DNA from 3 places in the Macrococcus psychrotolerans genome. Region 3 is predicted to be linked to each of the others. Evidence: predicted binding sites of a transcription regulator. Region 3 holds the regulator's gene; each other region holds the start of a gene.
The links. The regulator NrdR, encoded in region 3, represses ribonucleotide reductase genes. The targets are predictions, from matches to a motif close to AACACNATATATNGTGTT.
Positions count from the first base shown of each region.

Region 1: nrdI (class Ib ribonucleoside-diphosphate reductase assembly flavoprotein NrdI) is a predicted target of NrdR. The motif match lies at 2,171-2,188, and genes of this name have one in related genera.
Region 2: nrdD (anaerobic ribonucleoside-triphosphate reductase) is a predicted target of NrdR. The motif match lies at 2,002-2,019, and genes of this name have one in related genera.

Region 1 is NZ_CP124591.1:518,181-522,477, reverse strand. It holds gene nrdE (class 1b ribonucleoside-diphosphate reductase subunit alpha) at 1-1,687, opposite strand, end outside; gene nrdI (class Ib ribonucleoside-diphosphate reductase assembly flavoprotein NrdI) at 1,650-2,039, opposite strand; gene QA539_RS02700 (DMT family transporter) at 2,398-3,252, shown strand; gene queF (preQ(1) synthase) at 3,263-3,763, shown strand; gene QA539_RS02690 (peptide MFS transporter) at 3,922-4,297, shown strand, end outside.
Region 2 is NZ_CP124591.1:1,863,279-1,867,575, reverse strand. It holds gene nrdG (anaerobic ribonucleoside-triphosphate reductase activating protein) at 1-144, opposite strand, end outside; gene nrdD (anaerobic ribonucleoside-triphosphate reductase) at 141-1,976, opposite strand; gene QA539_RS09785 (Rho termination factor N-terminal domain-containing protein) at 2,279-3,277, shown strand; gene QA539_RS09780 (hypothetical protein) at 3,303-3,554, shown strand; gene QA539_RS09775 (hypothetical protein) at 3,608-3,778, opposite strand; gene QA539_RS09770 (TcaA NTF2-like domain-containing protein) at 4,040-4,297, shown strand, end outside.
Region 3 is NZ_CP124591.1:1,386,150-1,390,446, forward strand. It holds gene dnaI (primosomal protein DnaI) at 1-244, opposite strand, end outside; gene QA539_RS07080 (DnaD domain protein) at 244-975, opposite strand; gene QA539_RS07085 (hypothetical protein) at 954-1,586, opposite strand; gene nrdR (transcriptional regulator NrdR) at 1,595-2,059, opposite strand; gene QA539_RS07095 (SGNH/GDSL hydrolase family protein) at 2,183-2,899, shown strand; gene QA539_RS07100 (DMT family transporter) at 2,919-3,233, opposite strand; gene QA539_RS07105 (DMT family transporter) at 3,233-3,553, opposite strand; gene QA539_RS07110 (glyceraldehyde-3-phosphate dehydrogenase) at 3,634-4,297, opposite strand, start outside.

The DNA of each region.
Region 1 (4,297 bases), 870 kb from region 3:
TAAGACCTGCCCAATCTTCTGGCGTTGGGATTGCTATCCCTTCAAAAAGTTCAACAACTTTGTCTGTTGTAGGTCTATAGTCTTTCACAATATATTTGTCGAAATAAGTACCAGATGCATAATCTGACTTTTCGAAGTCTGCGAATGTCTCATTTCGTTCAAGGGCAATTTCCATAGAGCGTTCTAATGAATAATAGTTTAACATCATAAAGAACGTCGCTGCGAATTCTTTCGCTTCCTCTGATTCATATCCAATTTTATTCTTTGCTAAGTAGCCATGTAGGTTCATGACACCAAGCCCAACCGAATGCAGTTCGCGATTTGCTTTTGCCACACCAGGAGCATTTTTAATATCCGCTTCATCACTCACAGTTGTAAGTGCATCCATACCAGTATGTACTGAATCTTTAAATTTCTTAGATTCCATTACATTCACAATATTCAATGATCCTAAGTTACATGAAATATCTCGTTTGATTTCATCTTCAGTGCCATAATCATTAATAATGGATGTTTCTTGTAATTGGAAGATTTCTGTACATAAATTGCTCATCTTAATCTGACCGATATTCGAATTTGCATGCACTTTGTTCGCATTGTCTTTAAACATTAAGTATGGATAACCCGATTGAAGTTGCGTTTGAGCAATCAAGTTTAACATTTCACGTGCATCTTTAGATTTCTTCATAATATTTGGATTTTCCACAAGTTCGTCATACATTTCATCAATGTTTAGATCGTCTAGCGTTAAACCATATTCACGTTCCACTGTATGTGGTGCAAACATAAAGAAATCTTTGCCCTCTTTCGCCAAATCAAAGAATTTACTTGGTACGATAAGTCCAGTAGAAATCGTTGATAAACGTAAGTCTTCATCAGCATTTACCTTCTTCGTATCCAAGAACTCAAGCACGTCATAATGGAAGATGTTTAAGTATACAGCACCTGCACCTGGACGTTGTCCTAGCTGGTCCGCATAACTAAATCCGCCTTCGAGCGCTTTAGCTACAGGTAATACACCTTTAGCCACACCTTTAATGCCTTTAATTGCTTCTCCTCGTGCGCGTAACTTTGACAAGTTAATTGCAACACCGCCACCAATTTTAGATAATTGTTTCGCAGTTGAGTCGATATAGTTGATAGAATTTAAACTATCATCTACTTCTAATAAGAAACAAGATACAAGCTCACCGCGTCTTGCACGGCCTGCATTTAAAAATGTAGGTGTCGCCGGTTGATAACGTTGCTCAATCATCGCAGAGATTAATTGTTTCGCCTTATTTACATCACCTTTAGCTAAATATAGGCTTACAATAATAACATGCTCTTTATAATCTTCTAGATATTGCTGTTTATCATTTGTTTTCAATGCATAATCTTTAAAGAATTTACTTGCCGACATATAACTCGCAAAGTTAAATTCAATGTCTTGTGCATACTTAATAATATCGTTCAAATCTGTTTCGTTATATTCATTAAATAAATCATAATAAAAATCTTGTTCAACGAGATACTTAAGACGCGCAATCGGTGTATCAAATGTTATCGTTTTATCTTTTATTTCTTCTAAGTAAACTTTAAGCGCTTCTTGATCTTTATCAATATCAAAGAAGCCATCTTCTCGACGTTTTGTGACCTGGTTATTAAGTTCAATATGATTGTACTGTTTCTCTTGTGCGATATTCACTGATTTCTTCCACCTTTATATTAAATTCTTTCACATCTTTATCATTACCGTGTAGTTCAAACTTCATTAATAATGGCACATGATATGTACTACTTATTAAGTCTCCTGCACGTGCAAAGTTCTGACCCCAGTTTCTGTTACCGCTGGCTGCTACAGCTATTAAATTTGCACTATGACGGTCCAGAAACTGTCTAACTGGATCCGGTATCTCGCCAAACCCTATCGTTCCTGTTACAATGATATACGGTTCATTTATACCTTCCGCTTGATCTAGAGTTAATGTATTTGCATACTTTGTTTTCTGTATAAAACGTTTCACATTTCCAGTGAGCGAATAATAGACGATGAGCATAATATCACTCCTCTCATTTAAAAGCAGTTGTGAACAATAATATTAAAACTATCTTTAAAACTACCCAAAAATTTATGTATTATGTGCTTGACTTTTAGCAATTCGCAAGTATTGTGTTCGCATCAATACCGAACACAAGATATAGTGGTATATTTTCCAACAACCACAAGATATACGAATAATTATAGCATTTATAAAGGGGTTTTCAACGTTTAAACCTTGTAAAAATTTATATTTTTAGGGTTGACTTTTGAAGAAAACGAGCAAACCTTTGCTACTGCTCACTTTGATAAACGTAAGAAATTTTGTATTTAAATTATTGAAAATATATTCATATTACTGAAAAAGGAGGACACATATGAATAATAAAATAAAAGGAATATTATGGTTGGTTGCTGCTTCGGTTGGTTTCAGTTTAATGGGTGCCTTCGTAAAGCTCTCTGGAGATTTGCCAGTCATACAGAAATCATTGTTTCGTAATATTATCGGAATAATCCTTCCTCTGTATTTCGTATACAAGTATAAAGCGCCTCTTTTTGGTCATAGAGAGAACCAGCTAACGCTTATTTTAAGAAGTGTCTTTGGAATGATTGGTGTGCTTCTTAACTATTATGCAATTGACCGCATGGTGTTAAGTGATGCAGATATGCTGAATAAACTCAGTCCATTCTTCACTATTTTATTTTGTGCATGGTTTTTAAAGGAATATATTAAAAAGTATCAATTCATCAGCATGATAATTGCATTTATTGGTGCTCTATTTATCATTAAGCCGAATTTCAGTTCAGATATGTATATTGCCATAATAGGTGTCCTTGGCGCCATGTTTGCAGGACTTGCCTATACAACATTACGTGTACTCGGTTCAAAAGAGAAGTTCTATACGACTGTGTTTTACTTTTCGTTCGTATCAACAATTGTACTTATTCCACTCACATTGCTGACATATCAACCCATGACAAATGCGCAGATCATCTATCTGATTCTATCCGGCCTATTTGCTACGCTCGGACAATTCGGATTAACAATCGCTTATAGCTATGCACCAGCGAAAGATATTTCAATATTCTTTTATACGACTGTGTTATTCAGTGCAATTATAGGATTTATTCTATTTAATGAGACCCCGGACTTACTAAGTTATCTCGGATATATTATAATATTCTTTGCGAGCTACTATATGTTTGTAAAAGCAAAAGTGAAACAACATTAATCAGGAGGCTATTATGTCAGGAAGACAAAAAGAAGAATTACAGGATATTACGTTACTTGGTAATCAGAACAATAAATATTTATATGAATATGACCCGACAATATTAGAGTCATTTGATAACAAACATCAAGGTCGTGACTATTTTGTTAAGTTTAATTGTCCGGAGTTCACAAGTTTATGTCCGATTACAGGACAACCCGACTTCGCTGCAATTTATATCAGCTATATTCCAAATATCAAGATGGTTGAATCAAAGTCATTAAAACTATACTTATTCAGCTTCAGAAACCATGGAGATTTTCATGAAGACTGTATGAATATTATTATGAATGATTTAATTGAACTTATGGACCCACACTACATTGAAGTATGGGGTAAGTTCACACCGCGTGGTGGTATTTCAATTGATCCATATACGAACTACGGGCGCCCAGGAACTAAATATGAAGAAATGGCATCTTATCGTCTGATGAATCATGATTTATATCCTGAAACGATTACAAATAGATAGCACGGTATAACGAAGCTGAGAGATTTCAAAATCTCCGCTTCGTTATTTTTATTATTTACATTCTTTTTAAAATTATTCAAAATTCGAATTGTCTAAATATTCTTTTAGGTGTACAATATTATCTTATTATAGTATTTAAATTTGAAGGGGGAAAATGAATGTCTCAACATACAAGGGAAGAAATTGTAAATAGTATGCCGAGAACTGGATTCTTTGGACATCCTAAAGGTCTGTTTACACTTATGATAACTGAGTTCTGGGAACGTTTCAGTTACTATGGAATGAAAGCAATATTAGTTTATTACTTATATTATTCTGTTAAAGATGGCGGTTTTGGATTACCTGATGCACTTGCATTACAAATCGTATCAATATATGGTGCGATGATCTATATGAGCGGTGTGGTAGGTGCATGGCTTGCTGACCGATTTATCGGAACGCGAAAAGCCATATTATATGGCGCGATTCTCATCATGATCGGTCATATATTACTATCTCTACCGAATAACTTCACCTTGTTACTTGTCGCACTAT
Region 2 (4,297 bases), 480 kb from region 3:
CCAAGGCGTACCTTTATGGAAGTCCCATATACTTGCATTGTAACAACCTGGACAGTGAAAATTGCATCCTGAAATGTATACGCTGACGCGTACACCTTCACCATCAACCATTGATGCTGGCATAATCTTTGCGATATTGCTCATACTGAACACATATGTTTAACTCGAGATTGTATTTCCTTATGACGGCCTTTAATCATCGGTCGTTTAAGTGGTTGTCCTAAATAACCGCAAGTGCGCTTAATCACATCGGTCGTTTCAGGATCAGTATTATGGCAGTGCGGACACATAAAGCCATCTGCAGTCGCTTCGAATTCCCCTTCAAACCCACACGCAAAACATTTATCAATCGGTAAGTTCGTTCCTAAGTAACCGACTTTATCATAGGAATAATCCCATACTGCTTCAAGCGCTTTTAAGTTATGCTTCAAATCAGGGTATTCACAGTAATGTATAAAGCCACCTAACGAATGTTTTGCAAAGCGTTGTTCAAATGTCAGTTTCTCAAATGGAGTAACGGCCTTTCTTGTGTCGTAGTGAAAGGAATTCGTATAATAGCCTTTATCCGTAATATGCTCTAACGGACCAAATTTCTCGTAATCTAAAGTGCAGAAGCGGTGTGTAAGTGACTCGCTTGGTGTACCATATATACTGAATTGTACGTCGTACTGCTCCGTTAATTGTGCTACATACTGTTTCATCGTAATTAGTACTTGCTCCACAAAGGATTTAGCTTTCTCATCAGTTTCCCAGTTCGGGTGGAATAAGGCCGCTCCGACTTCATACAGTCCGATATAACCGATACTTATAGTTGCTCGTCTTTGCGTGAATAGTTGTGTAATATCATCGTCTGGACGCAGTAATTTACCGAATGCACCGTGTAGATAAAGTATCGGTGCATTTTCAGGGGTAGCATCTTTAAGGCGATGGATACGATATAAACAAGCATCTTTTGCGATGTCTAATCGTGTCCTTAATATGGATAAGAACTGTTCTGTATCCCTTGATTCGAGGGCGATTCTGGGAAGATTCAACGTTACAACACCTAAATTACAACGACCGCTATTAACAATCTGCCCATCTTCTTCGTATAGATTTAAGAAACTGCGGCAGCCCATCGGTACTTTGAAGTCGCCGATGAGATCGGTAAGTGCTTTGTAATTCAATATGTCTGGATACATTCTCTTAGAAGAACATTGTAATGCAAGCTGTTTAATATCGTAATTTGGATCTCCTGCTTTGAAATTAATGCCGTCTTTAATACTGAAGACAAGTTTAGGGAATATTGCAGTAACCTTTTCTTTACCTAAACCTACTAGTCTATTACTTAGAATTGCGCGCTGAATCATTCTCGCATAAACATCTGTACCAAGTCCAAAACCAAATGTTACAAATGGAGTCTGACCATTGCTCGTATATAAAGTGTTTATTTCATATTCTAATGACTGCATTGCATCATATATATCTTTTTCTGTCATTCTCTTAACATAGTCATCCTGCAAATGCAGCGTAACGAACTGCTCAGCGTTACGCCTGTGCTTTAATGCGTTAAGATGAGCAAATTTGCTCAATACTTCATCGATACGATCTATAGAACAGCCGCCATATTGGCTACTGCTAACATTCGCAATAATCTGACTGATCTGTGCTGCAGCGGTTTGAATGGATTGTGGCGGATTGACATGTGCATTTCCCATAATAAAGCCGTTCTGTAACATGTGGCCGACATCTATTAAACAACAATTTGTCATAGGTTGGTAAGGATGATAATCTAAATCATGAAAGTGGATTTCTCCTTTAACGTGAGCGTCCTTGACATGCTTAGGTAACATGCTTAATCCAATATGACGTGCGACAGTCCCTGCGGTTAAATCTCGCATCGTAGTGAATCGCTTTGGATCTTTATTTGCATTCTCATGGATTACGTCACTCACTTCATTTGTTAAACGGGTGAGATCTTCTTGTAAACGTTCTATAACTTCACTCATATTCGTACTCCTTATCACTATATATAGTATTTGATTAATATATTATCACTATATAATGTGCTTTTTTGGATATTCACAATTACTACAATAATTCGTCATAATTCCTTTGAATTGCGTGATTTTTGGTACAAATAATTCAATTTGTACGTTAGAAGAAAGTGATGGGTTAAGATAGAATTGCTTTATCTCATTGCTCTTATGATTCAGAAAGTTTTATATAGAATTTATTTTTGGTACAATTAAGTAAGTTTGCATGTCTGAATGAAGACGATTATTATACGGAGGCATATATGACACATAATGTTCAGAATTTAACATGGTATTTAGAGTCATTATCTAAAGAAGAACTTAAAGATATTTGCAGAAATTTTGATATTAAAGGATTTTCTTCAAAGAATAAAGATGAACTTATTGAGTTGATTCAAAGTACGTACTTTGAAGATGACCAACTATTGACACGATTATTACAAGAATTATCGAGCGATTATAAGCTCATCTTTTATGAGCTTGCAGTAAGTGATAATGAAACTGTGAGGTTTAATCGAGATATTCCGGATACATTATTTCTATTCTATCCTGAAGCAGATGAACATCTCGTAATTCCAAAAGATGTGAAACAACATTTCAAGCAATTTATCGAAACTCATCCGGATATTAACAGTGATATCCAGCTGATAGAGTTCTATCATAGTGCGTTCAATTTATATGGATTTGTAAGTTTAAAGCAGCTCGCAAAACTTCAATATAAATATAAAGGACTTCAAAAAGATGAACAGACAATCAAAGAAGAAATAACACGCCTATTACCTGAATATAAAGATTTAATTCAACATAGAAGTGTTAAACATCGCGATTTAGCACAAGTTAACTTGAATATGAAAGCTTTAACGCATGGTAAGAAGTACTATGAGCCAGCTACTGAATCGGAGTTTCTGAACTACAAAGATCCTTACTTTACTGAACCATCAGAAGCGATAGAGGCACTGAGAACATTGTTAGATGACATGGTAACAGAAGAATATAGAGGAACATATACAGCACAATTAATCACAGACACAATTATATTTGGTCTACGTGCAAATGATACACCGGAATTCATATTGAAGCATATACAGCAGATTGAAAATAGTGGATTTTTAAAAGTAGAGGATCTTACATTACCTGAGTATATCGTTCGTGCGATCATTGATACACGTCTTTGGTCTTTAAATGGGCATAAGACACAGCAGAAAAAGGAACGTAAAGTCGTTCAGGTTAAACAGAAAAAGAAAAAAAGAAAGAAGAAATAATATACACTGAGGAGGAAAAGTACCTTTGAATAAAACAACTACAACAATTTGGAATAGAGCATATAATATATTAAATATTGCTGTTATTTTTATGATTATCATAAGATTAGTAACACAAGTAAACCTGAATTTATTAATCGTATTATCTTTCGCAGCACTATTGATATTAGGATTACTAGATAGTCTCGATAGAAATGCATTTAAAGAAAATATGTTCAGACACGTGTTCGATCTTATACTGCTTATATTATTTAGTTCACTGTATTTTGGAGGTTAATCGCATTATGAAATAAAAAATTGTGAAGAATGTTGGATATTCTTCACAATTTTTTATTGTTCAGGTAAAGGAGAGACATCTACTAGTCGCACAGTATCATGACTCACAAACTGGAGTTCGTCGAGATAAATTGTAATATAACGTAATAATCGAAGTAAAGTTTGTTCGTCATTATTTGTTTCCATGATACGATTATAGTTGAGCGCACTACAACGCAATCGCATAAAAGAAGGGGCCTCCTGGTACTGTAAATTTCTATATATAGTACAGCTCCATTTATTATTAAAACGATCGAAGATTTCATAGGCTTTTAATGCTTCTATCGTAGGCACCTCCTTCTATTTTATTAGAATATAACATGTAAAATGAAAAAATAATACATTAATATAAAAATATGATGTTGCACAATATATTTGCGTGATAAATGTCACAGATCAGAAGTTGAGAAGATTGTGATATTATAAAGCTAATAAAGGGGGATGCTTATGAAATTAATAAAGTATCAATGGCCATTAATAATATTATTACTTACAGCATGCAGTCAAGATGACAATCAAATAAGTAAGACAGTGAAAAAAAGTACGACAAATGCACAGGAAAGTGTACCTGTTAAGCAGATTTATAAAGTAGCATATAAGGATCTTGCTGAGTCAACAATGAAGCAATTGATGAGGAAAATGCCGGAAGCATATAATATACGTAAATATCAATTAATTCAGCCTTATATTAAAGCGGGTTCAGAA
Region 3 (4,297 bases):
GTTCAGGCGTATGTCCTGGTACAAAGTTCTTACACTTACTGTAAGATTCGCATGCATCGCACATCTTTGAAGAATCTTTATATTCTTGTAGTACAGATAAATCATTATCGATCATCTTATCTGTTATGTGATTCTCTTTAATAAACTGCTTAATATCAGGTTCTTTAATCGTTTCTTCTTTTATTGCCTCAATACGTTTAAATATATCGCTGTTCGTATGCAGTATCGAACCCATATGTTTCATCATTTATCCTCCTCCCATGATTGATTTAATTCTTCTAATAACTTCTGTCTTTCCTTTTCCAGGTCAATATTATCTGTATCCTCTTTAACTGCTGGCTGTTGTTCTTCAAGCAGCCATTTCGGTGTCAGTTCTCTTTGCACCGTATTATTCTTTTTATAGTGATTTGCTTTATTATACAATTTCTCCTGCTTCTTCTGTTCAAATGACTTCACATACTTGTAGGCTGCTTCACTGTTCGATAGCTTCTGTTTCTTCCAGTTTGAAGCAATCTCTTCGATATAACTCTGCGGCAGTTTCATATCATTTGTAAACATGACATACTGCAATAATATATTCATTACACCAAATGGCAGTTGCTCGCGTTCTAATATTGATTCAATCATACGCTTTTGTTTAATTGTCGGTTCAGACTTACTAAATGAAGTAAGCATATCTATCGGACTTGTCGTGTCCATCAATTCAAACCAGGTCAGTTTCGTTTCTGGCGCGTCATCTTTTACCTGCTGAGGTGTTAACTGCGGTAATTGGCCGTCATGTTCAATCTGATAGAAGTCCCGGGCATTCTTACGTAAATCTTCATGTGAAATTTGCTGGTCACTCGTCAGTGATTTCAAAATGATGCCGCGCATATCATGTGCTGCGATATCGTACAGTGTCGCTAGCTGAACAATTAAGTTACGCGTCGCTTTCGGCAGTTGACTTTTCGTGATTAAATTCTGTGCGAGCAGCATCTCCAGTAAATCAAAATCAAACGTATACTTTGGTGAACGGGTATTCCGAGCGATTCATGCTGCTTTACCAGATATTCATTTCCTTCAAAAATAGCCTTTTCCGGAGATTTCGGTGTACCAAATACATCCATGTACTTACTTGACACATCTTGATAACCGTCCAGATTTAACGTTTCATTACAGAACCTTGACTTTAGCTGCTGATATCTCGGCTTACCTACTTGCTGGAACAAGAATACAGAGAGCATTGGATCATTAAAGAACTGAGATGGCATGACGGGTGCAATGAGTTTATAGACAAACTTCTGATTATCTTCAATACGCATATATGTTTTCAGTAGTCCAATTGCTTCTAAACGTTTACGTATTACTTCAAAGTGCGCTAAGTTCATCTTTAATTCACTTAAAATAACATAATGATTGATGACGTCGCTTGTCTGATCATAACCTGTGAGAAACTGACGCATAAACTGATAGACGCCAATACATTCAACTCCGATTAGGGGTGTATATAATGTAGTTAGTACATCTTCAGTAACTTGTGTTGCAACATAGTTGCTGATAACGATAAACTCATCGGTTCCATTCAATTCAGTAAAATAACGCTCCATCTTTGCACCTACTTTTTATTCTTTTCATTGAGTATATCACTCATCGTACGGAGCAACTGATCGACGTCTTTAAATTCTTTGTAGACAGAGGCAAAGCGTACGTAAGACACTTGATCCAGTTGCATCAGGTGCTCCATTACAATTTCACCGATATCGACAGATGAAATTTCAGACTGCCCTTTTTCTCTTAATGCATTCTCCACTGCATCCGTAATCTGTTCGAGAGATTCGTACGGAACAGGACGCTTTTCACATGCACGCACAAGACCATGTACAATTTTATCACGATTAAAGGCTTGTCTTGTTCCATCTTTTTTCACGACAATCAAAGGCTGTAGTTCTATGCGTTCAAACGTTGTGAAACGTGTACCACACTGTTCACATTCACGACGTCTTCTGATCGCATTCATATCGTCTGCATGTCTTGAATCAACGACCTTCGATTGATTAAAGCTGCATTTTGGACATTTCAAGACACTCACCTCATTTATATTTATTTCTCAATTATACATTATCATGTTTATTTACTAAACATTTAAGTTTACACTTGCTACAATTGGATAATCTACCAATAAACCAAAGAAAGGAATGAACAAATGAGACCTCATTATATTCATCTGTCAAAACGAGAAGAAGGAAACCCTGTAAATAAGCTGAGAGAAAGTTTCAACCACAGAAATGAAACGATTCTTTACCTTAAAGATCCGGTCGGCATTGTATTCATCGGAGATTCCATTACAGATTACTGGGACCTTGATAGCTATTTCGCGTTACATAATGGTAAACGTATTATTAACCGCGGTATCGGTAATGATCGTTCTCAGTGGGTACGCGAACGTTTTGTTGCGGATGCCATTCAGCTGAAACCTGACTGGATTGTATTAGCCATCGGTATCAATAACACGAAAGAACTTGATGATGATCAAACTGAAGCCAACCAGATACACATCAAGACACGTATTTTAGAAGATATTGAAGCAATGGTTATTATGGCTAAAGCCAAGAATATTAATATTGCTGTAGCAACACTCACTTCAACGAATCGTCCACAGCTCGACGGATTTATTACGCGTTCTAAACTTGTTAAGGCAATCAACCTGGAAATAGTTCGGCTGTGCATAAAACATGATGCACAATTTATTGATTACTACACAATGATGACTGAAACTAAAGAAGGTATCGACTACTTACGCAATGAACTTACTGATGACGGTCTCCACCCTCACGTACTCGGTTATGATAGGATGGCGGACACGCTCGTAAAGACATTGCCATATCCAATACAATTGAAAACTAATAAAAAGGAGAAATAGGTATCATACCTGTTTCTCCTTAATTTAATAATTTAAGTCCAATGGTACACCCTAGTATAATCGCGATACATAATATTCTAAGCGGATGTCTTGATTCATTGTAAAAGATAATGCCGAGCAATGTCCCGCCAACAGCACCGATACCAGTCCATATCGCGTATGCTGTACTCATCGTAATCCCTGCTAAAGATAAGGACAGGAAGTAAAGACTAATTCCAAACGTAATAACCAGCAATAAAATATAGAGACGCTTACCAGACTTACTGTACATATTCATCCATAATACGCCGAGCATCTCACACAATCCTGCAATGATAAGAAATATCCAGTACATCATACGCTCTCCTCCTCAGTAGCAACCTTTAAGCCGATAACACCTATGATAAGCATTGTAATCAGCACTACTTTCGGCCAGCCAAATGGCACTTCATACACCGCTACATCAACAATCGTGACAAGCGTCGCACCAAGTCCGACGAATATCGCATAAGCTGTGCCCACAGGTAAATATTTAGTTGCATTTAGCAATAAATAAAAACTGCATGTCACACTCACTAGAGTGAGTATCCATTCGACCGCACTGTCTGCGTGTGCAAGTCCTATAACCCATCCTGTCTCAAACAGTGCTGCAATTATTAATTTTATCCAGTTCATAAATACCTCCTTGATTCAACACCTACCTAACATAACATAAAACGCCGCCCAATTAAATTGGACGGCGTTATTCAAGGAAACTATTTATTTAACTGTTCACCCATTAATCCTGCAAGTTCTACAACGCGAGTAGAGTAACCCCATTCGTTGTCATACCATGATAATACTTTAACCTTTGAACCTTCCATAACGATCGTTGAGAGCCCATCTACGATAGAGCTATGTGGATTCGTATTGAAATCCACTGATACTAACGGCTCGTATGTTACATCTAAGATGCCTTTAAGTTCATTATCAGCTGCATCTTTAAATGCTTTATTTAATTCTTCGACTGTGACTTCTTTTTCTAAATCTACAACTAAGTCGACTAACGAAACATTCGTTGTTGGTACACGTAACGCCATTCCATGAAGTTTACCTTGTAGTTCCGGTAATACTAGAGACAATGCTTTTGCAGCCCCTGTAGAAGTTGGAATAATACTTTGGGCACATGCACGGGCACGACGTAAATCTTTATGTGGGTTATCTAAATTCTTCTGGTCATTCGTATATGCATGAACTGTCGTCATTAAACCATTCTTAATACCGAATTTATCATTCAATACTTTAGCAACTGGTGCTAGACAGTTTGTTGTACATGAAGCGTTCGAAATAACATCATATTTCTCAACATCTAACTGTGCACAGTTCACTCCACGCACGATGGTCTGAACATTACCTTTACCCGGAGCAGTAAGTAGTACT